Regions from separate parts of the Bacteroides sp. GD17 genome, predicted to be linked through region 3. Evidence: riboswitches for the same ligand, from Rfam matches in the RefSeq annotation. Region 3 holds a riboswitch; each other region holds the start of a gene.

Region 1 (10,805 bases), on a different contig from region 3:
CGTGTTCTGCAAATGCGCAAGCACTGGCAAGAATAGCTTTCTGCTCTTCTTCAGTGAACATCTTTATTTTCTCTGCCAACCATTCAAGTTCTCTTTGCTGAAGTGCTTGTTGATTTTCACTTTGATGTTTCAATAGGATTGCGACATTTTCTTGTTGCTTTTCGGTCAAGGCATTTTCCAATGCTTGATTCTTCCGTTTAAGAACATTGAATTTCAGTAATGCGGTAATGTACATACAGAAATAACCTACTGCAATATCGAATATTAGGACAAGCAGATAATTGTTGTTTGATTTTCTGGTGTTCCCAGCCATATACTCACTGATAGGAATAACGGCAAATAGCATGATGATGGCTATTGCATAAAGCACTCTGTATCGCGTTTTATGGTTTACCTGCGGTAAGGAAGCAAACAAAAAGGCGATAATCAAAACGGCAATTATTGCACAAAGTGGAATGAAAGATGTTCCCATAAGTTTATTGCTCGGTTTGAGGATTAATTACAATGCACCAATAGCCACCATGGTCTGCTCCTTCACGAGACAAGATTCCCATAGAACGAAGCTTTGAAATATGTTTTTCTACGGCTCGGGAGCTTATTCCTATTTTATAGGCCATTGTTTCTGCAGACATTGATGGGTCGGAAATGACGAAATCAATAATCTTTTGTGCGGTTTTCCCAATGCTTTTAGATTTGTTTTTCGAATCTCCGAACTTTTTCTCCGAACCTTTTTGCATTATCTCCGAACCTTTCTCCGAACTTTCTTGCGTATCACCGAAGGTTTTCACAAAACTTTTGCTGTTTACACCGAACCTTTCGACCGAACTTTCTTCGTTTACAGGGTACTTTTCGAGGGTACTATTTACCCTGTTGGCTACTTCTTCAACAGGTATTCTTCCGTTTTCGTTCCAGTTCAGATTATAGAATGTGGTGTAGAAAGAGGTCGCTTCCGTTTGATATTGCGGTTCTTTTCCTTGCAGGAAATTAGGCAGCTTCTCCGTAAGTTCCCGCATTTTGCGTAAGCCGGAACCACGTTTCTCCATATAGTCCAACTGTGTGAACACGTCCGCAATGACGGGATTACGGCGCATGGAAGGCACTTTGAATATGTCACGGTCTTGAATTTGTGTACCGTCAAGCATAGCACCGGGTGATACCAGTTCTACGCGGTCATCATAAATGTCGATATGTACTTCACCACCCATCACGGTATAATCTCTATGGATAAGGTGGTTTACCAGTCCTTCAAAAATGGCACGGTCGGAATAGTCGGGAAGATTTAGGCGATAATTGGGCATCTTTACCCATCCGCTCATAGTGTAGTTCTTGATGAAGTCCATGCCATATTTCAATAGCAATACAAGGTTAGCCCGATGCTCTACGGAACTGATAGCATCATCCTTATAGAGTCCAGTCCATCGAGTGCAGAAAATACGCGATTGAAATACCGTGCAATTATCAACAAACAGCAATCCTGCATTGGTCAGTTTGCCGTCAGGAGTTACCAGTCCGAATGATTCCAGATACTTGTCGTTCCATTCTTGATGGGTTTGCTCGCGGAATGTATTGGCAAGGATGATGAAAGAGTGTTTGCTGGCATCCACTTGGGTAGGCAGTGAATCCCATGTCATGTGCGTACCTTTCAATACCAATGAAAGCAGTTGTTGCGAATTACATTCTACACTTTCATTGCCAACTCGTACATATGCGGTACGTGTTCCATCCTGATAGTAATAATAAGGTGTAAGTGTTCCAGCTTTTACTTTCACTTCAAGTAAGGTATGTCCTTCATGTTCTATTGGGATAAGCTGTATTTCCGGCACAGGATCAAGTCTTGCCTTGATGGTTTCGCTGATAAAATCGGCATCGGATTGTGGATTCTCCAGACCTACAATCACTCCGTCATCGTCCACTCCATAGAACAAGCTGCCCCCCTCTGTATTGGCAAAAGCTGACACTGATTTAAGCCATGACTTTACTTTTTTACGTTCCAACATTTCTTTGAAATCGTAAGCCGAGCATTCCGCTATCAATGTATTGTTATGTATCTGCATTATTCCCTTATTATTCGTATAATATTTTAATTCTTATCACAAAAGTACATAAAAAGCATAAGTTTTTTACACCGGCATAATAAAGAAATCATTTTTTCTTTAGAGGAAAGGTAATGATAATGTGATAATTTCAAACGTTTTAGCTTACAAAGAAAGCATCAAGTCAGCCAAAAGAACAGCCGTTTCCGGTTCATTCTTTTGTGCATCTTTAGGTTTCCATGCCACAACGAACCGTACAGATGCGGATTTCACCTTGTAACCTCTTTGTTCCCATTCGGATAATATGCCCTGCATTTTTGATGACAACTTTGCCACAGGTTTATCGGTCAATGAACTATACAAAAAGAAATCATCATAAGTCAAAGAATCTCCTCCTCGCAATGCTAAGACCTCTTGTTTCTTTTCTTTGAAGAATCCCAAATTGACATCTTTGTGAGAGAGTTGCAGTACAATTTCTCCAGGCATGTCATATTGCCGCTGGTCCATAAGATATCGGTCTGCACTCAAATGATTGAAACAATCACCGTTTGTATGTATGAACAGCCTGTTTTTCGCACGGGTTATTCCTACGTAATATCGACGCATCAGATGGGCATCCTTTACATAATTGTCGGATATGAGCATATACACATCGTCAAACTCTTTGCCTTTGGCCTTGTGAATAGTTGATACCACAACGTCGGCTCCTAATACATCGCAGAAGTCTTCTATCGACGACTCAAATACAAATTCTTTGAAGTCACTGAAATATTTAGTCTTGTTGGTTTGTTCAAACTGGTCTACACAACGCTTCACATACATCAAGCTTAGACTCCTGTCATAAGTAGAAAAGGTGGTATACTTGGCTTCTTCCCACAGCTCTTCCGTGATTAGCGGTGTTTTTATCCGCTTGTTTATATATCTCAGGAAATATCTCATTTCGGCCATATTCCAAAAACGTAGGCCGTCCATTGATTGTATCAGTTTACTGTTTATACCATGTTTCCGCAAAAGAGCCATCAGGATAACGGCCTCTTCATTTGTTTGGGTCAGTACACAAGAAGTTCCTTTATCCCTATGTTGAAGCAAGTTTTCGACGAGCGGCTGATACATATATTCCGATTGATAGCGTATCACTTCAACCCAACCCTTTTCTTTTCTCATGGAGATAATTGGTGTACTTTTTATCCTTTTATGTATGTTTTTCAAGAATCCGTTGGCAAAATCCACCGGCTGGCGCGCACTGCGGTAATTTTCGGTCATTTCGACAAACGTGCTTCCGCTTTCTTGTGCCAGTCGGTACATATAACCGGAATCGGAACCACGGAATTCATAGATGTTCTGGTCATCGTCTCCCACTGCAATCACACGCATTTCCTCGTTGCTGGTCATCAGAGCCTTCACAAGTGCGTGTTCTTCAGTCCCCATGTCCTGGGCTTCGTCTATGACCAGTACCGTCTTGCCGATTTTGTTTGGTTCCACTTCTCCTTGACATATCATCTCGGCTGCATTTGAAACGACGTTTCTTGATTCTTCAAGATTTCCTATCCGTCCCAATAGGTCGAAACAATAGGAGTGGAATGTTTTTATTTCGACAAAGTGGGCGGCGTTGCCTATCAACTCCATGAGCCTTTGTTTGAATTCCGTAGCGGCTGCCCTTGAAAAGGTCAGCATCAGGAGCTGTTCGTGTTTCACATCTTCAAGTAGCAGAAGTGAGGCCAGTTTGTGGACCAATACACGTGTCTTTCCACTACCCGGGCCGGCTGCGACTACAATGCAACGTGAACCCTTATCGGAAATAATATCCATTTGTCGTTTGGATAATTGTCCAAACAATTGTTTGTACTTCTGTGGTGTCAAGTTACGTTGTATCTCGTTTGCTCTGTCTCCTTTGAAATATTTTATGACAAACTTCCTGTAGTCCATTTGGAAATAGTCCTGAACATATTGCAAGGCCGCATGATAATCTCTTACCATCAGATTGGCATATTCGCCTACAATATGCACTTGCTGGATTTTCAACTTATAGAATTCGTTGAGCATCCGGTAGTCGTCTTGCTTGAATCTCGACTTGTTGTCCTTTATTCTTTGGATATTCATGGCGTTATAAAGTACCAAAAATCCGCCTTCAAGTTTTAGTGAACCAATTTTCGACAAATACAGAAGCGCTTCTTCCACGTCTTCTAATTGAATGTCATCAAGTCCGCCAAAAAGGGATTGGGAATTTGATTTTATTCGGTTCAGAAGCTCTACCACGGAGAACTGGATGGCTTTGCCGGGCACGTTTTCCTTTTCTGCATCAGAAGCTAATTTGTATAGCCATTCCACGGCAAAGCGACTTATTTCCAATCGTTTCTCAAATCGCCTGATGGTGAGTTCCAGGTCTGCCTGACGACTTATCTCCATGTTACGGACTGCATCCTCTTTTTTACGCGTATATCCCTTGATAGTGAGGAAATAGAGTAGCGTCCGAATGTCTTTTTCTTTGGATGTGTTGATTCCGTCGTTTACGGCATTCTCATTCAGTTGCTTGCATGATATTCGTAAAGTTCCGTCGGGAATATGATTAAGGATGTATTGTTCAAGTTTTGCAAAGCGTTCGAGGAGAATTTGTGACTTTCGTTCCGAATCACCTGCATCCTGTAAATAGGCAGATATATCTTTACTGTCTGCCAATATACCTTCCTGTCGCATGCGCTCCACTACAGATATAACATCTCTTTTGCTTAGTCCCAAAATGTCTGCCAGATAATCGACTCGTGATTCTGCTTCCGAATCCTGAGCCTTGGCGATATGTTTTTGAGAAATCAATGACTTAATGATACGGACTGCCTTTTCTATTTCATCGCTGCCAAAAAGTAGTGATGCTGATATGCGCTCTCTCGCTTCGTCCATATTCTTTACTGTTATTCCTGTGGCATATACATGAGGTACATTGTTCCCTCTTACCAAATATCCGCTTTGTTCCAAAGCAGCTAATGCTGTTCGTACACGGGTCTCGATGTCAGATACCGAATCATCCCATCCTGCTTGCCGGGCAATTTCCAACGCAGAACAGTTGACCTTCATACGGTGTTTGGTAAGGTCTTTGACGGCTTTCCATACCTGTTGTATTTCACTAATGCTAAGTTTCGTTTGGTTTAGCAATATAAAATGCTTGTCCAAGTCATTGTCTCCATAAAGTACATAGCAACGCGCGCTGAGTCCGGGGTCACGCCCCGCCCTGCCAGCTTCCTGTACATAATTTTCCAGCGAATCGGAAATATCATAATGCACTACAAGACCGACATCTTTCTTATCGACTCCCATACCAAATGCAGACGTGGCCACGATGATGTGTGCCTGATCGTTCATAAAAGCATCTTGGTTGGCAATTTTTTCATCGGCTTCCATTTTCCCATTGAAAGGGAGTGCCTTGTAACCGTCACGAGTCAGTTTTGCAGCCAGTTCCTTTGTCCGTTTGGTGCGTGACACGTAAACAATTGTCGGACAATCGGCTTCTGCTACAAGTTCTCTCAGTTTTAAATATTTGTCATTGTCATTCTCTACATGTATGACGGAATAGTGTAGATTTGTTCTTGAGGCTGTTGATGCAAATAATTCCAAGTTCAAATCCAAAGTCTGCTTGAAATAGTCACAGATGTCTTGGATTACTTTCTGTTTTGCCGTGGCTGTGAAACAGGATACAGGTATCGGGGTTTTGCATTTTTTCTTTTGCTGGTATTTTTGGATGAATTTGCCAATGTAGAGATAGTCAACTCTGAAATCCTGCCCCCATGAAGAAAAGCAGTGCGCTTCGTCTATCACAAACCTTACAACGTGGCGTGCCATCAATATTTTTTCGATTGTTTTTGAACGGAGCATTTCGGGAGAGATATACAACAACGAGGCTTCTCCGTCTTGTATTCTTTGTATGGACAGTGATCTTGTGATGGGGTCTAACATCCCATTTATGGTTACGGCATCCGTGATGCCTCTGTCGGCAAGGTTGTCTACCTGGTCTTTCATCAAGGACTGCAAGGGGGAGATGACAATCGTAAGCCCGTGCACGGAGTGTCCCGCCATGAGTGCAGGCAGTTGGAAGGTAAGTGATTTACCACCGCCGGTAGGAAATATTGCCAGCAGCGATTTCCCTTTTACCGCAGCTTGGGCAGCACGTTCTTGCAGTGGCTCGCCTTCGTATGTCCGGAAGCGCTCATATCCGAAAAATGTTTTTAGGTTATGGAGCACATCCAATTGCGTATGGCAGTAGTCGCAGCCTTCTTTGCAAGTAGTGTGTCGCAGGAGTTTTATGATAAATTCCACTTCCGGATAATTATAAAGTACCCATCCGGGAGTGATGGAGCGGTAATCGGTGGTGTCAATCAGAGCCAATGTGTATGCCAATCCGCATGGATATTGGTTGATGAGCATGTCAAGATCGGCATGTTGGCAAATCTTTCCGGCATAAAGTTCTTTAATAAGTTCAGGTATTCCTTTATGGATATACTCCGCACTTACCATACTGAGAAATCCTTCAAATTCTTTCTTGTCCTTCAGAAGCGATGCAAATAGTATACGCTTTTCTTTCGGTAATGAATGCCAGCATGCTATTTCATCCAACAATAAGTCTTTTGCTTTCTTGCAATCGTTCACCGGATTGTTCATTTGTTCGCTCATCAGTTTGTCATCTTTCACAAGCCTGTGGTAAGGGTGTTCAGGGAACAGTAAAGGCGAAACATAAAGTGTATCAACTAAAATCCAGCGGCATATTTTGTCCGTAAACAGGTATTTAGCATCATGGTGAACGATATTGTGTCCGCAGATGTAGTCTACATCGTTTAAGAAAATGAATAGTTCTTCTTTTGAGGTTTTATGAAATGTCGTGTTATCATGCTTGAGGGCTCCTATATCATGGATTCTATGGTCTTTCAAGCCTATTTCAACATCTACTATGGCATAATTGTGGGCACTACATGGTACAGAGGTGTTTTTATTGCTGATGATATTGTTTCTATCCTCGGTTTTCTTGATTCCTATGAGTTTGCTCCATATTGACATATCTCAATATAATAAATAGTTTTACAACTTGAATTTGTTATGTATCTGCATCGTTTCCTTATTGTTGTTTGGGTATAACACCCCAATATCATACACAAAGGTAAGGATAAAACCGAAGAATCTGTTAAATTTGCCACAGACTTTTGATTATTATGTGTTTATATCACGATTTTTATTAAATAAATCCGTACTTTTGCAGTTAAGAGCTGTTGTTGCTTATGGATGCTTATTTTCGGGTTTGCGTTATATTTGCAACACGTGTACGCAAGTCGCTGATAGATATATCACGTTGACTTTGAGGAAGTCAAATGATTCCGATAAGGAAACAGATAACAAACAATAAGCAAAAGCGCGCAGCTCAATGAGTTGCACGCTTTTTGCGTTTATGGGGTTCATGGTTGATATGTGTTTTCTATGGGCTTTTTTATCTCTTCTTCAATATACTATTCACCACCCTTATCGAAGACACCAATTTATTGGTCGATGTAAATACATCCACATTCCATACGTGTGAGGAGCGTCCTTTGTGCACAATTGTACCTATGGCACGTACCGTATCTCCTTCGTGTGCCGAAGAAATATGATTGCCGCTGACCTGCATACCTACAACAATTTCATCGGGCTGGCAAGTAATCATTGAACCAAGCCCGGCAACGGTCTCTGCCAGGGCAAGAGTGGCACCACCATGCAGAATACCGAAGGGTTGGCGGGTGCGCTCATCTACCGGCATCGTTGCTTCTATGCGGTCTTCGGAGGCATAGGTATATTGTATTCCCAGGTTTCCCATCAGTGCATGGCGTGCCCGGGCATTCAGCTGGTCCAAAGGTATTTCGGCAGCATGGACTTCTGCGATGATTAATTTCTCTACAGCCAGAGCCACGCCGTCTTCTTCGTTCGAAGCTGTTACATGGTCGGCGCATACCTTTACAGAATCTTGTGCATGTCCCATTGCTACGCCTACACCTGCCAGCTGCAGCATGGTCACGTCGCATACACCGTCTCCAATGGCGATGACTTCTTCACGTTTTATGTCCAGTAATTCCAGCAAGGCACCTAATGTATTTGCTTTATCCACTCCGCAGGGTACTACCTCAAGAAAATAGGGTTCGGAACGGAAAACATCCAGAGTTCCTGCCAAACGTTTTTTCCAATGGTCTTCCAGGCCAATCAAAGCCTCTTCGTCATCACTGACCAACATACACTTACAAGGCGCAAAATCAATAGATGTGGAGAACTCATCTTCATCAATCAGAATCAAGTCATTTAAGCGAGCTTCATTTTGGATATATTTATTATCAGGCCTATCTGTCAATAGCGTATCGTCATGATAAGTAAATATGTCGAAACCATTCTTGTGCGCTTTCTTTTCCAGATAGGGTAGCATCTCGGGATTGATGCGTCGCTCGAACAATACTTCTCCGTTTTGGGCACTGATAATCTGACAACCGTTATACGACAGGATGAATCCTCCATAGTTGCCCAGTTCAAGCGCTTTGGCCAGTGGCATTAATCCATAGGTAGGTCTGCCGGATGCTAGTACAATCCGTACTCCCATTTGTTGAACTTTCAGCAGAGCAGCCAATGTTCGTTTGCTGATTTCTCTTTCGTCATTGAGCAATGTTCCGTCTACATCCAGAACTAATAACTTGTATTTCATGGCAACTTGTTTTTGGGGTTTTAGATTACAAAGTTAGGAAATGAAAACAACAATGGTAATTTATTTCCTGCTTTTTGTCTTAACAATTGATAAAAGATGTTTGAAGCGTGATATCTCATAATATATTCTTATCTTTGCCAACGTTTTGTTCCGTATCCTCTATTCGGGGGATTGGATGAAAAGGGAATCGGGTGCAAATCCCGGACAGTCCCGCTGCTGTGAGTTTCATGTAAGGGGTATCATACTTATGCCACTGTTCTTTTAGGAAGAATGGGAAGGCGATACACCGGAAACGAGTCAGAAGACCTGCAAAACAAAGTCGAAAAATTGTCCGTTCGAGGAAAGCGGGCAGTGCGCAGAATGTTTTAAGATAATTTTCGTTTCTTATGATAGGAAGAACTATGGTACGGCCGGTCTGTATCGGTTTCTTTTGTATGGCTGCATTGTCGCTTGGAGCACAAGAGGTTACTAATGATACGATTAGTGGCAAGGTACATGCTATTGAAGAAGTTACGGTCAACGCATCTGCAAGTGCACGGAAAGTAACAAGTACCGCTCCGATACAGATGCTTTCTCGTCAGCAACTGGAACAGCAGGGAGTGACGGATATAGCAGATGCTTTACGCCGTTTTTCCGGAGTGAACGTAAAGGATTATGGTGGTGCAGGGGGAATGAAAACCGTTTCAGTCCGGAGTCTTGGTTCCCAGCACACCTCAGTAGCCTATGATGGCATAACTGTAACCGATTGTCAGAGCGGGCAGATTGATCTTTCCCGCTTTTCATTGGATAACATCAAATCCCTTTCTTTAGCGGTTGGTGATAATGATGATATTTTTCTTCCGGCACGTACTGTGGCGTCTGCTGCATCTCTTCGCCTGCAAACATTGCCTCCTGATTTGTCGGATAAAAATGCCCGTTTGAAAACCGAAATTAAAGTTGGCTTTTTTGGCCTGGTAAATCCTTTTGTGCGCTACGATCAACGTTTGGCTGCGAAGGTATCTATGTCTTTTTCCGGTGATTTCATGAGGGCTGATAATTTATACCCATTTACTCTGGTGAATGGAAAATATGTTTCGGAGGAACGCCGCGAGAATAATTACATCGAAACATATCGGGGAGAATGGAATATCTATGCCCAACCCAATGAACGGTCTGTTTTGAATGGCAAGATGTATTATTACGACGCGTTTCGTGAGCTGCCCGGTCCGGTTATTTTATATAATAGTGTGTGTGAGGAGGAATTGAGTGAAAGAAACTTCTTTTCCCAATTACATTATCAGACTTATTGGGAGAATAATCTTTCTCTGCAAGTGAACGGTAAATTCAACTGGGCTTATTCGCATTACCATGATGAAGGTGCGGAATATCCGGGTGGCGAGATGAACAATCTCTATTATCAGCGGGAATATTATGGTTCTGCTGCGCTGCTCTATACTCCGATGGACAGTTGGGCTTTTTCTTATGCTGCCGATTATTCGTTCAATAATCTCAGTTCGAATGCTGCTTCGGGGGTAAAACCTTATCGGCATACGGTATTGCAGACTTTGACGGCTCGCTACCGTTCTCCGCATGTGACATTCACGGCCTTAATGTTGGGCTCTTTGTATATGAACAGTGCCAAGGTTGGAGAAAGTGCAAGTAATGCCCGGCGTATTTCTCCATCCGTTTCTTTGTCATGGAAGCCTTGGTTGCAGTCTGATCTTTATTTTCGGGCTTCATACAAAAATATTTTCCGTGTTGCTACGTTTACGGAGAACTATTTCGACCGTTGGGGCAGTCGCGACTTGAAGCCGGAAGTGGCGCGGCAATATAATGTAGGGGCGACTTATGGATGTAGTTCCGCTTCATCTTGTTTGACCAGCCTGCACGGGTCATTGGATGGCTATTATAATTATGTAAAGAATAAGATTGTGGCTATGCCCTATAATATGTTTTTCTGGACAATGGTTAACTTGGGACATGTTGATATCTGGGGGGTAGATGCCAATCTGGACGCATCGTTCCGTCTGGCTTCGCGGCATCAGCTTTTGTCTGCAGTTTCTTACACCTACCAATATGCAGTAGACAAAACAGAT
Region 2 (10,805 bases), on a different contig from region 3:
TCTCACAACAGAATTGGAATGATATGCGACGTTTCAATTTCTCAGCGGGAAATATCGGAAACTTCGGAGTAGTATATCCGGATATCGATCGTCCAAAGAGCATTCGTGCAGCAGCCTCATCCCAAAAATTCCCGGGCGCTTCAAAAACAAGCGAGAACTATTGGTGGCGCCGTATGGCTCATTGCTCACACGAAGTTAACTACAACGCCAAGAATTTGGAAGCTTCAAATCCTAAAGCAATGGATAATGATATTTGGTCTGTTCCGGTATGGTGGGATATTGAAGAATAAAAATGATAAATGAAACCGAAGACTTTAACGGTCTTCATTCATAGATGATGATCAGAACAGCCGGTTCGGGACGAATCGGCTGTTTGTTTTCCCCTCCTCTTCCTACTTCCCTATCGGCTGTATCCTCCTCCTCACATCCTTAGAAATCTCCAGGAACATATAGTTCAACTTACCGGAATGGATGCCTTCTTCATTTTGCTTATACTTCTTATTAGCATATTCTTTTGATTTATCAAAGGCAATGCGCGACATCTGGTTCTGCGACTTTCCCACCATCGTAGAGTCCAGTTGCTCATCCGGAAAAAAATCATCCAAATCCACATCACCTATCATGGTCGTTTCAAGGAAGTTCATGCCTTTATGGTCAGAATCCGTATAATACCCTACAAACATGTGCCCCGGGGTACGCACCAGTATAGGTTCTATATTTATGGCACGCAGCAAAGAAGCAAACAATACAGTACCATCTACACAATTGATTTGCGAGGACTCCAGCGAATCATCAAATGTACGCACGCGTTGCGAAAAGACCACATTACTGGAAAGACTCGTATTGGACACCGAACTATAACGGAATTTACGCTTCTGAAGCACATTCCACAGTGCATACACCTGTTTGTCCACTACCGCAGCACCGCCTTGATAACCTAAGAAGCGATTGACGATACGGGTATCCAGCGCCTCACGCAGCAACTGGTCAATCATTGGATTCTCCTCATTTACGTATGCAGCAAAGAAAATACCGGTATCATGGAACTTAGTACCATTCGTGACATACCCCAACAAACATTCGTTAATGCTGCGAACCGAGAAAGTACGTACCCTTTGCCCCAGATCTTTACCATTCATCTCCGTAGTAATAGCCACGCTGATAGGTTCTGCCTGGTTATTATTCTTCAAAGCCTCATAGTTCCAGATGATATCGGGATAGATGATATACTCCGTACGCGGCTTTGCCAGCACGAACTCGGAAACAGAGCGGGAAAAAAACGGGGTTTCCGCTACCTCTACCCGTACCCGGCTATACACCTTCCCCGAACGGATACGAATAGCTATGCAGGACTTCGGATTTCCTACATACATCGAATCTACCGGCACTATAACCTGGGCATCGGTAGTAGCCACCGAAAGAATGCTGGAAGGGAAAATATTGCCCCCCAGTTCATCCGTAATTTCAAACCCCGAACGGAAAGGAGCCGTATTCAGCCAGACAGAGCCAATTATCACTAAAATCAAAGTACCCACAATGATACGCAAACGCCATTTGCGGGAATACTTTCCCAGATATATAAGTTCATTCATACAATCAATCCACTTTATGAAGCAAAGATAATATTTATTTGATGAGGATACAAAGGACCGAGGAAGTGTTTAAAAGAAAATATCTCAACATAAAAAACGCCTCCAATTTTTTCACTAAAAATCCCTCCCATTTTTACTAAAATTCCGACTGATTTTTACTAAAATTCCGGGAGATTTTTAGTAAAAATTTCCTGCCCCTTCAGAAAGCATTCTGAAAGGGGTTATGAGCAAACCACCGGAGGATCTCTTTTTCTGACAAACTGCCGGATATAGCAAGATTTGTAACCGAATTGTAACACTTGTTTCATCATTACGTAACAAATTTGCCTCACTTTTGTCGAGGAAAAGAAATAAAGTTTAACTTTGTGACAGGAGATTTGTTTTACCCTTGTCATACATAAACAATAACGCAATGAACGATTACCGGATTTTAGTAGTAGACGACGAAGAAGATTTGTGTGAAATCTTAAAATTCAACCTCGAAAATGAAGGATACGAAGTGGATACGGCAAACTCTGCCGAAGAAGCACTGAAAATGGATATCAGCAGTTACAACCTCTTGTTGCTGGATGTGATGATGGGAGAGATTTCCGGTTTCAAGATGGCAAGCACGTTGAAGAAAGATAAAAAAACAGCCCAAGTGCCCATCATCTTTATAACTGCCAAAGATACGGAGAATGACACTGTTACCGGTTTCAACCTGGGAGCGGACGACTATATTTCCAAACCTTTTTCGCTGCGGGAAGTAGTTGCACGCGTTAAGGCCGTACTGCGACGCACCCAGCAGGGAGAAACAGAGCGCATACCGGAACAGATTGTCTACAAGTCACTGGTGCTGGACATCATCAAAAAGAAAGTCAGCATCGACGGTACAGAAGCTCCCCTCACTAAAAAAGAATTTGAAATATTATTATTGCTTTTGCAAAATAAAGGACGCGTTTTCTCGCGCGAAGATATATTGAGCCGTATCTGGAGTGATGAAGTATACGTACTGGACCGTACCATAGACGTAAACATCACCCGCCTGCGCAAGAAAATCGGAATATATGGCAAATGCATCGTAACTCGTTTAGGATATGGTTATTGTTTCGAAGCCGAATAAAGACAAGCATTTCTTGTCATTCAGCCGGAAGTTATTCCTTTCGGTCATCTCGCTGTTCATAGTGTTTGCAGCTTGCTTCATTGCCTATCAGTATCAGCGGGAAAAAGAATACAAAATAGAGTTGCTGGACGTGCAACTGCAAGGCTATAACGACAGATTGTATCAGGAATTAGGAAAGATTCCGGGCAATCTATGGACCTCCATGTTGGATGACTATGTCTCAAAATCCGTAGACAAAGAATTGCGTGTCACAATAATAGATTTGGAAGGGAATGTATTATTCGACAGTTACCATACTCCAAACCTGCATTTAGACAACCACATCAAACGTCCGGAAGTACAAAGGGCATTGAAAGACGGTAGAGGCTACGACGTACGGCGCACATCAGAGACCACCGGAAAAGCGTATTTCTACTCCGCGACAATCTACAATGACTGTATCATCCGTTCGGCCCTACCCTACGACATTAATCTGATGGAAAATTTGTCGGCCGACTCACATTATATATGGTTCACTCTCATCATATCGCTCTTGCTGATATTTATTTTCTATAAGTTCACTTCCAAGCTGGGCACCGCCATCAATAACCTGCGCGAGTTTGCCAAAAGAGCCGATAAGAACGAACCTATAGAGATGGATATACAGTCAGCTTTCCCACATAACGAACTCGGAGAAATCTCACAACATATCATACAGATATACAAACGTCTGCGTGAAACCAAGGAAGCCCTCTATATCGAACGCGAGAAGTTAATCACCCACTTACAAACCTCCCGCGAAGGCTTGGGCGTATTCACCAAAGATAAAAAAGAGATACTGGTAAATAACCTGTTCACCCAATACGGTAACTTAATCTCGGACTCCAATCTGCAGGCCACCGAGGATATCTTCTCCATCTATGAATTCCAGAAGATAACTGATTTCATCAGCAAAGCCCAGAAGCGTCCTTCCGGCAGAGAAGAAAAAAGAATGTCTATCAATATCAACAAGAACGGACGCATTTTCGTTGTAGAGTGTATCATTTTCCAGGATTTAAGTTTTGAGATTTCCATCAATGACATTACCCAGGAAGAAGAACAAATCCGCTTGAAACGTCAACTGACGCAAAACATTGCCCACGAGCTGAAAACTCCCGTAAGCAGTATACAGGGATATCTGGAAACGATCGTAAACAATGAAAACATGCCACAGGACAAGATGCAGATTTTCCTGGAACGCTGCTACGCCCAGAGCAACCGCTTAAGCCGCTTGTTGCGCGACATCTCCGTACTGACCCGCATGGACGAAGCTGCCAACATGATCGATATGGAGAAAGTAGATATCAGCATCCTGGTAACAAATATTGTAAATGAAGTATCGCTGGAATTGGAAGAAAAGCAGATTACGGTAGTCAACTCCCTGAAACCCAAGATACAGTTGCGGGGAAATTATTCGCTTCTCTACTCCATCTTCCGCAATCTGATGGACAACGCTATCGCATACGCCGGGACGAATATACACATCAACATCAGTTGTTTCCGCGAAGACGAACATTTCTATTACTTCAGTTTTGCAGATACCGGCGTAGGTGTTCCACAAGAGCATCTGAACCGTTTGTTCGAACGCTTCTACCGCGTAGACAAAGGCCGTTCAAGAAAGCTGGGCGGAACCGGCTTAGGACTTGCCATCGTAAAAAATGCAGTCATCATTCACGGAGGAACCATCTCAGCCAAGAACAATCAAGGCGGAGGACTGGAATTTGTATTCACACTGGCCAAAGAAAAAGCATAGAAGAGTTATGAGTTATAACTATTTTTTCCTATCTTTGCAGTGCATTGGTTTGCCGTCTTTGTTCGAAGGCGGCAATTAAAAGGGAATTAGGTGCAAATCCTAAACAGTCCCGCTGCTGTAAGTTTCGCAAAATGTTGCAGACATCACCCTATGCCACTGGAAGTTCGCTTCCGGGAAGGCGCCTGTAACAGAAATAAGTCAGAAGACCTGCCATGCACATGTTATCATTGCTTTCGAGGAAAAAGCGTTGAGTCTAATGAACCGGACAAGTCGTCCATCATTTCATTCATCAAACCTGATTCAGAGAAAGTAAAAGGTAAATAAACTCTGCCAAGTTTATTTGTTGATGTCCGGTCGAAGTGATTTCGCCCGGACATTTACATTACAAAAAGTCACCAATTAATTGGATATTATCTAAATAATACTTATATTCGGCACACTAAACTCTCAAAACAGGTTTAGCCGTTAACTTATTGTCAAATCCTTAAAACATAAAACATGGAATTGCCATTTGCCGAATCATGGAAAATTAAAATGGTGGAACCTATCCGTAAAAGTACCCGCCAAGAACGTGAACAATGGCTGAAAGAAGCCCATTACAACGTATTTCAACTGAAGTCAGAACAAGTTTATATCGACCTTATCACCGATTCGGGCACTGGAGCCATGAGCGACCGTCAGTGGGCAGGCATGATGCTGGGCGATGAAAGTTATGCCGGAGCCTCTTCCTTCTTCAAATTGAAGGAAGTTATTACCCGGCTGACCGGCTTTGATTACGTCATCCCTACACACCAGGGACGTGCCGCCGAAAACGTATTGTTTTCCTACCTGGTGCACGAGGGGGATATCATTCCGGGAAATTCTCATTTCGATACTACCAAAGGACACATTGAGGGGCGTAAAGCTATAGCTTTGGACTGTACCATAGACGAAGCCAAACAGACGCAACTGGAAATCCCGTTCAAAGGAAATGTAGACCCCGCCAAACTGGAGAAGGCATTGCAGGAGCATGCAGAGCGCATACCGTTTATCATCGTTACCATCACCAACAACACAGCAGGAGGCCAGCCGGTTTCCATGCAAAATCTACGCGAAGTGCGTGTCCTTGCAGACAAATATAACAAACCTGTCCTCTTCGACTCCGCCCGCTTTGCCGAGAATGCCTATTTCATCAAGATGAGAGAAGACGGTTATTGTAACAAAAGCATCAAAGAGATCACTCATGAAATGTTCGACCTTGCAGACGGCATGACCATGAGCGCCAAAAAAGACGGTATCGTAAATATGGGCGGCTTTATAGCCACCCGCCGGAAAGACTGGTACGAAGGTGCCAAAGGTTTCTGCGTGCAATACGAAGGCTACCTTACTTATGGCGGTATGAACGGCCGGGATATGAATGCACTTGCCATCGGGCTGGATGAAAATACAGAATTTGATAATCTGGAAACCCGCATCCACCAGGTAGCCTATCTGGCCAGGAAGCTGGACGAATACGGCATCCCCTATCAACGCCCTGCAGGTGGCCATGCCATCTTCGTAGATGCTCCTAAAGTATTGACGCATGTCCCAAAAGAAGAATTCCCGGCACAGACATTGACTGCCGAATTATACCTGGAAGCAGGCATACGCGGTTGCGAAATCGGGTATCTGCTTGCCGACCGCGACCCGATAACCCGTGAAAACCGTTTCAATGGGTTGGACCTGCTTCGCCTTGCCATCCCCCGCCGTGTTTATACCGACAACCACATGGATGTGGTGGCAGCCGCATTGAAAAATGTATATGACAAGCGCGAAAGCATCACCCACGGGGTACGCATCACCTGGGAAGCTCCGCTGATGCGGCATTTCACCGTACAACTGGAAAGATTATAAATAGAGCAACGTCGTTCTTCGTTTGTTTTTTGGTTAATTTCTAAAAAACAAAATTGCTTTATCAAGTGTTATATGATGGTAAACATTAAATACTTGTAATTATGGCAGAAGAATATGAACTGATAGACAACGAAGAACGACGTCAATACGAGTTCCACATCGAGAAATATACTCCGAGAATAGAGTATATCAAGTCTACCAACGGCGAAATCTACCTGACTCATACCGAAGTACCATCTGCACTGAATGGCAGAGGGATTGGCAGTCAGCTTGTAGAAAAATCATTAAAAGATATAGAGAGACAGGGACTCAGGCTGGTGCCGTTGTGTCCGTTTGTTGCCGCGTACATTCACAAACACCCTGAATGGAAGCGCATCGTATTAAGAGGTGTTCACGTTTAAAAAAAGATTGTTATGGAAAGTACTAAAGAATATACCAATGGCGAGTTGACCATCATCTGGCAACCCAAACTATGCCAACACTCCGGAATTTGTGTCAAGACACTTCCCAATGTATATCATCCGAAAGAAAAGCCTTGGATACAGATAGAGAATGCAACCACAGAAGAACTGATTGCGCAAATCAAGAAATGTCCTTCCGGTGCATTGAGCTACAGACTTAACGTCAATACAAAGTCAGAAGATAAATAATAGTGGATGGTAAATCTGCGTTTCTCCGCCGTACGGTATTCTTCGGCGGAGAATATGCCACTTTCATTTACGGGAAAAGGCAATACCCGCATGTGTTCCCGAAAATCGACATCCGAAGCATTCATGCATTTGAACATGGTTTCCTTGGCCGACCAATGAAGTAATAACGACCAAATTTCAGTGCCCCGAAACAAGGATGCTTCTTCATCCTCGCGCATAAATTTGTGTGCTACCCTCCGAACCCTCTCGCCATACTGTTCAATATCAATGCCGACTTCTTTATCCGGCATTCCCAGAACAACAGCAACATAACCTTTGGTATGAGAAATACTAATGGAGGCGGAAGCATCCGCCAAATAAGGCTTTCCGGTAGGATAATAGGCTATTTCCTTCTCCTCACCCAGCAACGTATAGAGCAACACACGGACAGCAAGCCACTCCAACCGGCGGTACTCCGCCTTAAAACGCTGCATACCTTGCAGGTACACATCTTTACCTGGAAGCATGGCAAGCAGTTCGTCCAGAGTCTCGTCTGTTTTCCATACTCCCCATTGGCAGGAAGAGTCTGTATGTTGCAGAAAAAGAGGCATTACTTTTTGTCTTCGGCAGCATCTCCTGCCGGTTCGTTAATGGTAAATTTCACTTTGAGGATGCGGCGGTTATCCATTTCCAGCACTTCAAACTCATAGCGGTCGTAAGTAACTTTTTCATGAAGAGCCGGAAACTCCCCTTTCAGTTCGAGCAAAAGTCCTGCCAGCGTATCGGCATCCCCTGCCACGTCATCAAAAGTTTCCTCGTTTATCTTGGTGATTTTATAGAAATCCGTCAACTGTGTTTTAGCCTCGAATACCCAGGTATGATCATTGAGCACGGCATAAGTACGCTCTTCATCATCATACTCATCATGGATCTCACCGACTATTTCTTCTATAATGTCTTCCATGGTCACAATACCCGATGTACCTCCAAATTCATCGACCACAATGGCAATATGAATCTTATTTGCCTGGAAGTCACGAAGCAGGTCATCAATCATCTTTGTTTCCGGCACAAAATAGGCCGGACGGATAAGCGATTGCCAACGGAAGTTATCGCCTTTATTCAGATGGGGAAGTAAATCCTTGATGTAAAGCACTCCCTTTATGTTGTCGCTGGTATCTGCATAAATGGGAATACGGGAATAAGCATTCTCAATAATACACTTCAGCACCTCCTTGAAAGGTGTACGGATGTCCAGATCGACTACGTCCAGACGGGAAGTCATAACCTCCTTTGCCGTTTCGCCTCCAAAGCGGATAATGCCTTCCAGAATATTGTTCTCTTCCGAAAGCTCCGCTTTATCCGTCAACTCTAAAGCATGCGACAATTCATCGACCGAAATATTATGATTCTTGCGTACAACATGCTTGTTCAGGAAAGAAGTGGAACGTACCAACAAGGATGCCAACGGATAAAATACAGAACGAAACACGGTGATGCCCGGAGCCGCAAAACGACAGAAAGTCAATGTCTTCTGCGCTGAATAGATCTTAGGCATAATTTCACCGAAAAGCAACAACAGGAAGGTTAAGATGACTGTCAGAATAAGGAACTCTGCAATAGGAGAATGAAACCGAAATACATTCATAAAGAAGAAATTGCAGAGCATAATAATGGTTACGTTCACAAAGTTGTTCGTAATCAATATCGTAGCCAACAAGCGTTCGCTATTATCCAGCAAATTACTGATTTTTTCATCCGAAGGATGTTTCTTCTCCGCAATCGTATTCAGATCCGACGGAGAAAGCGAAAAGAAGGCTATCTCGGAAGCTGATGCAAAGCCGGAAACAAGCAGGAGTAAGCCTGCCAACACAAGGGCTATAATAGCCGAAATAGAAGGAACTTGTACGGATATACCGTTAAAAACATCTGCCAACTGGCATAAATAAGCGTCTGGATCCAAAGAATTTGGTTTTAGTTAAACAATTAGAACGGCAAATCGTCCGTCGGATTATCTTGCGCAGGAGCAGCCTGCGGTTGTACTTGCTGTTGCGGTTGGGCACTCGCTCCACCTTGCGGGGCATAAGGAGCAGCACTGGGAGTGGCATTTCTCGGGGTTAACATCTCCATATTATCAACGAAGATTTCCGTTACATAGCGCTTAATCCCTCCCTGGTCGTCGTACGAACGGGTACGGATTTTACCCTCTACATAGAGTTTATCCCCTTTATGCACGTATTTTTCTACGATCTCGCCCAAGCGACCGCGGAATATAAGGTTATGCCATTCGGTGCGGTCGGGGATTTGCGTACCATTCTGTAGCGTATATCCTTTCTCGGTGGTAGCCAGAGAAAGCTGGGCAACACAGTTTCCACCCTCATAATAGGTTACTTTGGGATCTTGTCCTACATTTCCTATCAATATCACTTTATTTACTGACATAAGCTTCTATTCTTTAGATTTTGCTGCCAAAATTAACGAGAATATTCACACTATGCAAGAATACAAACAACTTTTATACATATTTCTCCAAGAAAATATGTATCAGCCTAGGCATGGCATAATGCTCCATGTCTTCTATCCTAATCCGCTGATAACCGGGAAAAGAGGCGGATGTTTCCGGCAAAACAGCCTCATAGAAGTGGGTGTAAATCACCCGGTGAGACAAAACGTGCTTCACGTTGCGAAGCACCGAACGAACCTTCGGAGCCTCCCCTTTTGCAAAAAGTGCATGTAGCTGCGGGCATGCAAGAAACTCCTCCTCCGATAAATCTTTTTCGGTCTCGACCAGCGGCAACTCAAACAGATTTTTCCAGATGTCATTTCCCGTTCTCTTATTAATCAAGGTATACGCGCCCATGCGTACATATATATAATTGAAATAACGGTTAGTAGTTTTCGTCTTATGCTGCTTCACAGGTAACTGAAGAACTGTCCCTTTCGACAAGGCGGAACAACTGTCGGACAAGGGGCAAAACATGCAATCAGGCGCTTGAGGGGTACACTGGATAGCTCCAAAATCCATAATCGCCTGATTATAATCCGCCGGACGGGATTTATCAAGCATCTCTTCCGCTAAAGCTGCAAAAGTCTTCTTGCCTTCGGTAGAATCAACCGGTATATCAATGCCGAAATAACGGGAAAGTACCCGGTATACATTCCCATCCACCACTGCATAAGGCATATTATAAGCAAAAGAGCAGATGGCAGCTGCCGTGTAGTCTCCTACTCCCTTCAGTGCACGCACCCCCTCATAAGTTTCAGGAAACGCTCCATTCATACTTTCAGCCGCCGCATGCAGATTGCGCGCACGGGAGTAATAACCCAAGCCCTGCCAATATTTCATAACTTCATCTTCCGAAGCCTCAGCCAACGCCCGCACATCCGGAAAACGATGCACAAAACGAAGGAAGTATTCATATCCCTGCGCCACCCTTGTCTGTTGCAAAATGATCTCGGATATCCATATCAGATAGGGATCGGTTGTCTCTCTCCACGGCAGTTCCCTTTTGTTTTCCGCATACCATTTCAGCAAAGTTTCAGTAAATATATTCATCTCAATTACAGTCTTTTAAGAGAGCTACACCCTTTACCCCAAATGGTGTAGCCCTAACCTAAAAAAGGTGTAGCCATCCGGGCAAAAGGGTGTAGCCCTTTCCAAAGGAACAAAAATACAGTTTTTCAGCCTAACAAAACTTAATGCCGAGACTTTTTTAGAAAATTGTCTGAAATATATTTTTTAGAGCCGCCAAAAAGCTATATATTTGCAGTCCAAAAAATTAGGAAAACTATAGTAATAATATTTTTTTTGAAGAAAAATGACTAAAGCTGATATTGTA
Region 3 (10,805 bases):
GGCCGCACCTTTATCACGGGTGGTCTGTGCATGCAGGGCGGCGGTAGTTTTCAGTTGTTCTTCGGATGCTTTCCAATATCCTTTGCGGGCACTCTCCAACATTACGGCTGTGATGGCCTGGAAGGCAGCCGGATTGACGCGAAGAAAATACTCGTGGATACCCAGTTTGTTCTCATCCTGTATATACATCTTATACAGGTCGTTGAAAAGTTCCTTGTCCATAGCTGAGGGACGCATGACGTGCCAACCGAAGATGTTGCGGAAAATCTCGCCGAACATTTGCGCCGTACCTTCACCGCCTTTCATCCTTTCTTGTATGTAAGTAGGATTTAGGACAGTGGCACGCGTCTCTACGGCGATGGCTTCTTTGGCATCCTGCATACGGCGGTTGGTGCGGTTGCGGTAGTCGGCCATGTAGGCATCCGGTTCCTTGCCGGTTACGGTCTTGACGGTAAGAGACAAGCCTCCCGTAAATTCGTAGACATGATCCAGCGAAATGGGTCCCCATGTATTGCTTTGGCGAGGCTGGATGACGACATCCGTTTCGGACAGGGCAGAGGCAAACAATCCCTCCTGTACATCTCCCCAATTACTATCGTCGCCATAAGTGGCTCCCATATTATTAAGATAGCCTGCCGCTATTTCCTTTTCATCTTCCCACGAACCGCTATGCTCGGTATATGCCATTATGCCGGTACTGTAACCACTGTTTACCGGGCCGAATACACGCATTACGGACATTTCGCGGGCGCGTTTGGGAGAGGCCCCTTTCTCTACCAGCAGTTTTTCCTGTAGCAGTGTTCCCGATGCTACATAGTTGGGGTAGACTTCATCTTTGGCTTCCGATGCCAGGCGCACGGCGTCGGTCAGCAGTTTCAAGCGAGAACCGGCTATGTCGCGAAGCTGTCCGGAAACTTGAACCAGGACATTGATACGTGGGCGTCCCAACTCTTCACTTGGCACCAGTTTCAAGTCTACTACCCGCCCTTGTCCGTCGCGTATGGGTTCTATACCGAGCATCCAGAATACTTGTGCTAATGTAGCACCTTCGGTATTGATGAATTCGCCAGCCCAGAATGTATAACTTACTTTCCGGGGATATTCGCCGTGCTTGCTGATGTACTGTTTCAGTGTGGCTTCTGCCAAGCGCTTTCCGTCTTCCCAAGCACGGGGATTCGGTGTGTTTTCAGCATTGATGCTGTACATGTTGCGACCGGTAGGAAGTACGTTCGGATTCAGTACCGGATCACCACCCGGAGCGGGAAAGACGGTGCCACCACCCAGTGCACGTACCATGGCATTCAACTCGTTTGTGGTCGATGCTATCAGTTGCTTACGATAGAGTAGGGCAGGGCGGAGTTCCGGTGCTACGGAAGCCGTGTCTTTGGGCGGATTTTGCAGCAGGGCTGTCAGCCGTTTTCTGGCACCGGGCAGGTAATGGTGGGCTATGTAGGTGAAGTCCTGTAACTGCTCCGTGGTAATCTTTCTCTTATCCCGGTCTTTGCGGGCGGTTTCGTAAGCCAGAGGGTCGGCGGCAACGGCCAGAGTTGTTGTCAGCAGGTCGCGTTCGGAGTAAGGTTCGTCCATGGTGTAATAGGCACCCTGCATCTTTTCATTGGCTATCTCTTCGGTGAAGGCATCCAGGCGTTCCAGTTCTTCGGTCGTATAGGGTTTGTCGGGTATAGAGTCCAGGTCGAGGTCGCGATGCAGGCCCAGGCGCATTGCTTCTTTCTTGATACGTATTCCCAGCATTTGGTATTTTTCCGTGCCTTCGTCCAGGACTTTATGGATATCTTCCAGCAGGGAGGAGTAGCGTTGGCGCATGCCACTTTCCGCATAAGGCGGAGTGAGGTAGGTCACCAGCACGGCATGTGTGCGACGTTTGGCAATGATGCCTTCGCCTATGTTCCCGGTTGTATAAAAATAGAAATGCGGAAGATTGCCCACTAATACGTCCGACCAGTCTGATTGTGACTGAGCTACGTTTTTTCCGGGTGTGTATTCCAGATTGCCATGCGTACCGAAGTGGATGAGTGCATCTGCCTTGAACCCTTTTTGCATATATAGGTAAGAGGCAAGGTAGCTGTGCGGAGGAGCTACCGGCATGCCATGCACCAGTTTGAATTCATCGTCTCCCAATGCCGGACGGGGCTGGGGGAACAACAGTACGTTTCCGAATTGCAGGCAGGCAACGGCAATGCTGTCTTGGGTAGCCAAGAGGTTACCCGGAGCATCTCCATATCGGTCGGTTACTTCTTTGTATTTTTCCGGGAGAAGAACTTCGTGTGCCCATTGCTCATATTGTCCGGCAGATAACCATACGGGATGTGCTGTCTTTAGGAACTGCTCTTGTGCACCTTTGGCGTATGACCCCATGACGGAACCGTCGCGATGAATCTGTTTGCCGAACTCCTCCACTGTGGCAGGCAGTCCGCTAACGTCATATCCTTCGTTACGCAGGCGCTTCAGAAAATTATAGAGTGAAGGAATCACCTCCATGCCGCTTGCCAGCAGGGCATCTTTTCCGGGTGTCTTGAAGTAACAGATGGCGACGCGTTTATCCTGGTTCGGCATATCTTGCAAGGACATGTACTTGCTGATGTGATCGACGAGTGCATTGATTCGTTCCATTTCGGCGGTGTACATGTAATAGCCTTTTTCGTTCTCGTTTTGTGTGGCAATGCAGAGGGGAGCCATGCCACCGTCTATTTCCGGCACTACTACGCGGGCTGTCAGTGTGCCTCCACTGACCGGAGTATTTCTATCCAACCATTCTTCGTGAGACTGTATCAGGGGAAAAGGCATAAAGAGAGGAATATTTTCCTGGTGCAGCCAGTTGATGAGTGAATCGTTGCCCAGCCGTCCCATCGGAAGATAAACAAGCCCGTCGGGATGGAGCGAGCGTATCATGTTTGCCCTTTCTTCGCCACCTGCGGTGAATGGATAGACGTTGAAGCCTGCTTCTGTCAAGCGGGATATAAGGGTGTCTACATGGGCACGGTTACCTTCCATCGGGAAGTTGAGTCCCGAAATAAAGGCGAGGTTGCAACCGCTCTCGTGATAAAGATTCTTTTGTTTCAGGTAGTCGGTTACTTCTTGCGGAGTCTTGAAGTAGCGCCCGTATTCCCGGTGATAGAACATATTCTCCAGCAGAGGGATCGGAGCTTCGTAATCTTGATAACCCCATCGTTGAGGAGTGGCAAGATGGCGCAGGTAGCGCAGGGCGTTCCGATAGTTATGCTTGCTGGCATTTTTGAAGTATTCGCGCAAAGTAGCTTGATCTTCATCGGTAATATTGTGGTTGACGGAATAGCTGAAGTTCCGCAAGGTGTTTGTAAATATAGGCACACCTTTGGCTGCTACCCTTTCCAGTTCGGCTATTTGTGTTTCGTCAAGGAATAAGCCTCTGCTGTACATCATGATGGCATCGTAGCCGGAAAGGTCTTTCACGTCTTCTTTCTTGATGCAGGTCACGTCTATCCGGTCGCAATCGTTGTTCAGTGCAATGTCTGCTGCTTGTGCAAGCGTGGGGTTGATGATGAGGATGCGGGTAGGTGCCCACCAGTATTGGTAGGCTGCAAAGCAAGCTGCTATCAGTATGGCTATGCTGCAAAGGATTATTCCTAAACTTTTTCTATTCATAAAGAAGACATTTTAAATAGTGGGGGAATTAAGCAAGAAATAGGACTATATATTTATTCCGGGTCTTTTCCGGCAGCATAAGCGGCTTTCTTGGTCATAATGTCCAGCATCCGGTGTTTCAGCCCGAAACGGATGTGTTCGATGAATATATCCTGTATTTCGGGTACTTGTCCCAAGCCTTCAAGACGTGCATTGACCGTGAAGTCTTCTTTTTCGAGTGCTTCCTTCCATTCACCGGCAATGTCGTTCTTAGCATGGTCGCCGGCAACGAACATAAAGGGGACAAGCGTTACTTTCTTAGCTTTCGCAGCTTTGAGTTGTGCCAGCATTGTCTCGAAAGTAGGATAGCCTTCGATGGTACCTACATGGAAGTTCGTCCGTCCGGCAGCTTTCAGCATATAGTCCATCTGGCTGTAGATGGCGGTGCTGGGCGTATAAGTGCCATGACCTACGAGGACGAAGTTTTCCTTCGCAGTTTTCTTTCCCTGTGCAGGTGCATCGAGACGTTTCCCAAGTATCTCAACAACTTTTTCCGCATCTTCCGTGGAGTAGAGCAGGGGAGTGCCTACGCGGATTTCCTTGAAGAAAGGCAACACGCTTTCTACATCGCGGCGGAGGGATTCCATTTCTACACCATCTATAATATTAGTGCTCTGCACGATGACATGTGTGTAACCCTCGCCACGCAGGCGCAGCAGAGCCTCGAGTGGAGTAATTTTATCAATGCCGCGCTGTTTCAGTCGGCGGATAATGATGCGTGAGGTATAAGCCTCTTGGAATTTCAGTTCGGGGAAGGCGGCTTGTGCCTTGGCATTGATGGCATCGATGGTCAACGCGCGGGTATCGTCGTGCGTCGTACCGAAGTGTACCATGAGCAGGGCGGCTTTGTCGCCGGGTTTCATATTTGCCAGCATATCGCTGTGTTCATGATTACCTCCCTCGTGCGCACGGCAGAGGAGGGAGATAGTCAGTATCATTAGGAGAGAGAATACTTTTTTCATGAATCGGCTTATTATTTGTCGTTTTCTATCACTCTGAGGATGTCGAAGTAATAGCCTTCTGCAATTTCCACGCCTTTCTCTACCTTGCCGGTTGCAATGTCGTAGATGTAAATGCAAGGATTGGCATCTTTCGTATTTACACCGATATATGCTTTTCCGTCAACGACTACAGTGCGTTGCGCAAAACGTCCGCCACTGTATGCTATTTCTTTACCGTCGTAGCTTAAGCGTGTTCTGCTTCCGGTAGTAAGGTCTACGATTGAGTAGTAGTGGCTGTAATCATCAATAGCAGTTCCGGCAGCATCGTTACGGGCATATACCAATGCCTTTCCATTGCCCAGGTACTGAACGGTAAGCAACTTACCGTCAGCGTCGGGATAGCCTTCATAAGTGGTATCGAAGTCTACTTCTCCCTTTTTGATGCGGATCAGGTGTCCTTGCTCCATATCATTGGCATCGGTATATGCAGCCAGGTAGAGGTTGCCTTCTTCGTCGTACATCACGCAGTTCTGTAACAGTTCTCCGTAGGCACTGCCTGCCATTTCGGCGGCAAGAGTGTTGACGTTGATGGTCTCTATCTCCATAGTAGAAGGATTGATGGTAGCCGTCAGAAAGTTGGACGTTGCTTTGCCGCCTCTACCGGATGTGGTTTTGCCAAAGTAGAAGTAGAAGAGCTTACCTGCTTTTTCATTGTAAGTAAGGATGCCTGAAGTCGTAAATGCTTTGGCACCTTCGGGAAGAGGAAGGTCCAGAGTACCCTCGTCGAGGATTCTCAAATCATCGGCATTGAGCTTGGTCCACAGAATCTTGTCCACGTCGCCATTGGCTGCCATGATGATAAGGGTATTGTCGTCGGTCCAGGCGTGTGTATAGGAACGTACTTTATAGGTATTCTTTACGAAAGGTTGTTCCTGCTTAACTACAACTGAGTTTCCTATGATCTGCAACTTGGTGAAGCGTTCGCCGGAGTTAGGTACCTGATAATAATATTTTCCTTTGACGATGTTCTCTATGGAGTATACGTTGTTACCCTCCTTGTTGTTGAATTCAACACCGTCGTTCTTGATGTCGATCATGGTTTGGTCGGCAGTAAGGGCATCTACGCTCTTTACGATGGTACCGTTACCCTGGTTCATGCCACCATGCTTGTCTATACTCATGAAGATATCGAAGTGGTAATTGGATTTCTCCGGGGTGGGGTCGGGATCCGGATCGGGTGTCGGTTCTTCTTTTTTTGCAGGATCGTCATCATCGGAACATGCACTGAACGATACGGTCATAGCCATGACCATAAGGAAACTGAATAGCAAATGTAACTTTTTCATTTGAATAAAATTTATTAGTTAATAAATAATCTGAATTTAGCGAAGAAGGAGCGGCCCGGCTTCTGTAACTTGTAGTTGTCGTAGGCCAACTTATCTAATATATTTACGCATTCCAGTGAGATGTTATATTGTCCCCGTTTCCATGAATAAGTCATATCGGCGTTGTAGATGTGCTGTGCCGGGATGCGGGCTTTACTATCGCGTGAACCGTAGGCTTCCCAAGTCAGGAAGAACCAATGCACCCATTGATAGGTGCATCCCAGGCGTAACTTGCTTTCGGGCAGCACTACGTTGCGGAATACATAGCTTGCTTCGGCACTGCCGAAGAGCCACGGACGGTTGGGTACGCGGTTATTGTAAGTGGCCGATGGCTTGCCGTCGGTCTTATATCTCTTTTGGTCGCGGGCTTCCTGGAAACTGACGTTGGTGGCCAGTTGCAGTTTGCTTTGCCAGTCGTAGCGCACTTCTCCCTCTATGCCTTTGATGTTGACTGCCGGAACGTTTTCGTATTGCATCATGCCTTCCTTTTCCGATACGGTGGCTTGAATATAGTCGTCCACATAGCGGAGGAATCCGTTTGCTTCGTAGTAGATGGTGTGTCCCGATGCCGGATGCCACGTCCCGAAGACTCCCAGGTTGACGTTGTCACTGCTCTCGGGATTCAATGCTACGTTGGCATAAATGGTGGTACCGTTGCCCAGCAATTCGCGGGCAAGGGGCAGACGGACACTATGTTCATAGGAGAGTTTTATGGAGAAAGGTTCTACAAGTGTGAAACGTGACCCGGCACCATATCCGTAGTACTCTTTGGTTACGGCACCGCTTATGTTCTTTGAACCTGTGATGCTGGGTAAATCTGTTTGCCGGATGTTCAGGTGGTTGATGTACTCCTTGGCAAAGAAGGTGTTGTTCATTTTTCCATTGAAGAAGGACTGGTTATAGGAGAAACCGAGCACATGCTTTGCCAGGACGTCGTTGGCGGCTTCAAAGTCAACGTCTACTTCATCGTAGCGGTTGTTTCCCGTACGACTCAGCAGGTAATTCAGGTTGAGGCTGTGATGGTGATTCAGCTGATAATTCAGATTGGCGCGGGCAATGGTCAACGGACGCTTGTAGTGACGCATGGAGCGTCCGCGTCCCGTTATTTCATTGCGTGAACTTACAATATAATCGCCATTCCAGTCGTACTTGCGGTATGCGGTGTCCGTAGTCAGCGAGTGATCCCAGGTGTGAGACAGGAAAGCATTCAGTTGCATATTCTTCAAAATGAAGTTATGCTTCTGATAGCGTGCCGAAACGTTCCAGGCATCCGATTCCCTTTCCGCCATGCCGTAGACCTTGCTTTGAACGGAACCGGTCTGCAACTCTTTATTGACTTTGGAGTAGGATCCCGAAACAAAAAAAGCATCTGCCCATGATTTGTTGGCAAAGCCTACTTCTACTTGTCCCAGGAACGAGAAGTAATCATCGTGGAAACGTCTGCGGTTGGTCAGGACGTATTTGCGTACGTCTTCGTCCCAAACTTCAACGTCTTTCATCATATAGTCGTTCTTGGAGTAGTTTACTCCGATGGTGGGCTTGATGATCAATCCCGTCTTAGGCTCCACAAACTGTGTGTTCAAGTCCGCTTTGTGTGTATGGAAAGAGCCGATGCCGTAGGACACGTCCAGGTAGTTTTTCTTTTCCTGCTTGGTGATGATATTGATTGCACCGCCTAAGGCATCTGTACCCAGACTGGCGGGGACTACTCCTTTATAAATCTCTATCCGGTCTATGATGTTTACCGGCAGGTTTGCCAATGAAACTTCGCTTCCTTTTGTATCCAAGGGTACTCCGTCCAGAAAGTAGCGGATTGAGTTGCCCGACATTCCGTTGATGGAGAGGTCGAAGTCCGAACCTACCCCGCCTTCCTCTCTTACCTTGATGCCGGTGGTGCGGTTCACCAGGCTGTTCAGGTTGTTCAGTGAGTTTATGATCGGTTTGATGTCGAGTGCATTGACAGCGAAAGCGCCTTCTTTCACCCGCTGTGTTTGTGTTTTGCCGTACACCTCGACCGAGTTGAGGGTGACGGAACTTTCTTCGAGGGTGAAGTCCGCTTTCTTGTTTTGCTGAATGTTGAGGGAGGTCTTCAGGGTTTGGTAGCCCACGTATGATACGACCAGTGTGTACTTGCCGGGCGTGATGGGTAAGGAATACCTGCCATTGTCATCGGTATATGTGCCGGAGGTTGTATTTTCCACTGCAATCGTTACCTGTGGCAGAGGGGTGCCATGCTTGTCGGTAACAGTTCCTGATAGAACAACCTTGTTTTGTGCTATTACACCTACCTTCTCGTCTTTATCTTTCAGAATACTCTGTGCGGTAGCTGTTTGTGCTGCACATAACAATACTACCCCAAGCCAATACTTGTATTTCATCGTCAGCCGATTTTTTTTGAATAAATAAAACGGCACGTTGCTTCTATGCATGAATGGTAATGACCCGAAAGAATAAAATAGGCTACCTATTATTATTATATGGGGACATCGCTTCTAACCCTGGAAGCTACGTACTCAAGTTATGGAAGTTGGTAGGTATTCTGGCTCTCCTCTGCCTGTACTGCCTTCCCATTGCGCCGTCGCAACAGTGGCTTTTGTAGTTACAGGCATCTTTCTGTGAGGATTACAGCTGCAGGTACAGCTCCGGTTTTGCACCGGATTCCCTTGCATCGGTAGGCAGGTTTGTCTTCCCGATTGCCAATTCCGACGCAAAGATAAGGACAATTTTATATTATTTCATGTTTTGTGTTCAAAAAATGTAAAATTATGCATGTATTACTCCAGGTCAGCTATTATATGATACGTTCTGTTCTACGACATCTTCTGTATTTATTGCTTTCTTTAGAACTATATTTTTTTAAAATATCCTCCGTTTTTCGGTGCACCTCTAAACTCTATTAAGTCTTTATCTTGTAAAGTCTTGATGTATCGCATTGTTGTTCTCAAACTCTTATTTAAATGTTTGCTGATTTCAGATGCATTTGAGCCAGGAGTTGTCGCCAATAAATTGATAATGGCTTGTTCATTCTCATTTACTATGCCATTTACTATGTCATTTACTATGTCATGGTTGGCAGAGTTAGCATTTTGTCGTTTGAACACTACTGTAAACATCCCGTCCGTATGAAATTCAGGTTCAGGAAGATTAGCTTCCTTCATGGCTTCCTGCATACGGGGTATGCCGGATGCCACCCTTTCGACCAAATGCATACGGGTAAACAATCCAAAGATTAATGGATTACGTGTCATGCTTTTATGCCCGAAATTTTTGGCTACGATAGGTAAAAGTCCTCCGGGATTGGAAACCTCTACTCGGTCATCAAACATTTCTATAGTAATGGTTGCTCCCTGTTCGTAATAGTCACGATGGGAGAGGGCGTTAATAATGGCTTCTTTAAATACTGTAAGAGGAATTTCCCAAATCTCTTCTCTCGGTCCTGCTCCCTCAATTTTATAAGCTACTTGCAGTTTACTTTTCAGCCATGCCATAGCCTGCAAATATTGCTGGTACAGCGGACCACCAAAGCTTTTATCATCTATGATATATACCTTAGTAGTTCCTTTGAAAAGAACGCATCTTGTTACTGCGTGTGGAAATTTTCGTTCAGGTTGTTTTCCAAAAAACATGGCTGCACCATTCTTGGCTATTCCTTTATCCGTAAATAGTTCCAAATTCTCAAATATCTGTTTGTCAGCAGTCAATGGACTTAGCTTTGCTTCCGTGCGAAAGTCTTTTATCGCTTGTTCGTCTGCATCTGTGTAGATGTTGAACCACGAACAAGGGATAGTATCAAAAAATATTTTGTTGCATTCCTGAAAGAAACTACGCATTTCTTCGACAGTACGAAGCTTCTGTGAGTTTGTTCCCTCACGCACAAAAATAGAACCAGAAAATATATAAGGCTTATCTTTGCCTGACGGAACATCAATTACCCAAACTGTCTTATCTTCGATACTTACCGCATACATATTACAATGAAGAGCCGGAGATATTTCACTGATAGAACCTTGAATGGCTGAACGTTTGTCATTCTCTAAATCTGTGCCAATAATCCGTCCGTTATCATCTATACCAATGAATAAATATCCTCCGTCTGCATTAGCGAAAGCGCAAATTTCCTCTGTTAGTTCACGAACTTTTGAGGGTACACGGACTTTGAACTCTACATTATAACCTTCTCCGCTATTAATGAGTGATTGTATGGTTTCTGTATTCAGCATAAGTTTCTTTTTAGTATGCATCATGCTAATATTTATACATACTTGACGCAAAGATAGCAAATATTTAACTTTGTAAACAATATTAAAAGCATAAAAATGAAAACCCAAAAAGTATTACTTCTTATAGACCTCCAAATAGGAGATTAATATCGTGTCAACAGGAAATTAATTTCCTGCCGACACGATATTTGTTTCTTGTATGACACGATATTAATACTTTGGGCGACACGAAGTTAATTTGTTCCCTTGATGTTTCTTTTCTCTTTGGCGAGGGCTGCGATGAGGTACTTTCCTTTGGTGTTTACTACGCTCCATCGTGTATCGTGGATGATTCTCCATACGGGATGCCCCAGTCTGCCGTAGTCTGACAGTCGCAGGATGGTTTTCTGTTCGTCCGGATTGTTGATGTGCAGTTGCTCCATGTCCAGCAGCAGGCATTCCAGGTTATGGGTCTGCTTGTTGTAGGCATATCCCGGAATCTCTATCGAAGAATTTCCCGGCACATTTCCTCCGTTCTCCCCCGGGGGAGTCAGAGGGGGAAGTGCTTTACTTTCGTTTGCTCTACTTTCATTTGCTTT

The links. A riboswitch is a leader RNA that binds a small molecule or an ion and turns the genes downstream of it on or off. The one in region 3 is predicted to bind cobalamin.
Region 1: another riboswitch for cobalamin. It lies ahead of AAE250_RS18105 (TonB-dependent receptor plug domain-containing protein); the one in region 3 lies ahead of AAE250_RS03690 (TonB-dependent receptor).
Region 2: another riboswitch for cobalamin. It lies ahead of AAE250_RS06025 (tryptophanase); the one in region 3 lies ahead of AAE250_RS03690 (TonB-dependent receptor).

What each region holds. Positions count from the first base shown of each region.
Region 1 covers NZ_JBCEZS010000013.1:106,856-117,660, forward strand. The annotation lists gene AAE250_RS18085 (hypothetical protein) at 1-472, opposite strand, end outside; gene AAE250_RS18090 (ATP-binding protein) at 477-2,054, opposite strand; gene AAE250_RS18095 (RecQ family ATP-dependent DNA helicase) at 2,199-7,073, opposite strand; gene AAE250_RS18100 (Cof-type HAD-IIB family hydrolase) at 7,498-8,730, opposite strand; cobalamin riboswitch at 8,859-9,058, shown strand; gene AAE250_RS18105 (TonB-dependent receptor plug domain-containing protein) at 9,117-10,805, shown strand, end outside.
Region 2 covers NZ_JBCEZS010000003.1:115,288-126,092, forward strand. The annotation lists gene AAE250_RS06005 (SusD/RagB family nutrient-binding outer membrane lipoprotein) at 1-290, shown strand, start outside; gene AAE250_RS06010 (hypothetical protein) at 393-1,592, opposite strand; gene AAE250_RS06015 (response regulator transcription factor) at 2,005-2,694, shown strand; gene AAE250_RS06020 (sensor histidine kinase) at 2,669-4,465, shown strand; cobalamin riboswitch at 4,494-4,694, shown strand; gene AAE250_RS06025 (tryptophanase) at 4,964-6,337, shown strand; gene AAE250_RS06030 (GNAT family N-acetyltransferase) at 6,439-6,738, shown strand; gene AAE250_RS06035 ((4Fe-4S)-binding protein) at 6,751-6,987, shown strand; gene AAE250_RS06040 (4'-phosphopantetheinyl transferase family protein) at 6,948-7,577, opposite strand; gene AAE250_RS06045 (gliding motility-associated protein GldE) at 7,577-8,929, opposite strand; gene AAE250_RS06050 (single-stranded DNA-binding protein) at 8,953-9,408, opposite strand; gene mutY (A/G-specific adenine glycosylase) at 9,482-10,522, opposite strand; gene AAE250_RS06060 (HU family DNA-binding protein) at 10,785-10,805, shown strand, end outside.
Region 3 covers NZ_JBCEZS010000002.1:93,907-104,711, forward strand. The annotation lists gene AAE250_RS03675 (cobaltochelatase subunit CobN) at 1-3,642, opposite strand, end outside; gene AAE250_RS03680 (sirohydrochlorin cobaltochelatase) at 3,696-4,643, opposite strand; gene AAE250_RS03685 (hypothetical protein) at 4,655-5,968, opposite strand; gene AAE250_RS03690 (TonB-dependent receptor) at 5,983-8,436, opposite strand; cobalamin riboswitch at 8,520-8,723, opposite strand; gene AAE250_RS03695 (AlbA family DNA-binding domain-containing protein) at 8,854-10,227, opposite strand; gene AAE250_RS03700 (DUF4373 domain-containing protein) at 10,461-10,805, opposite strand, start outside.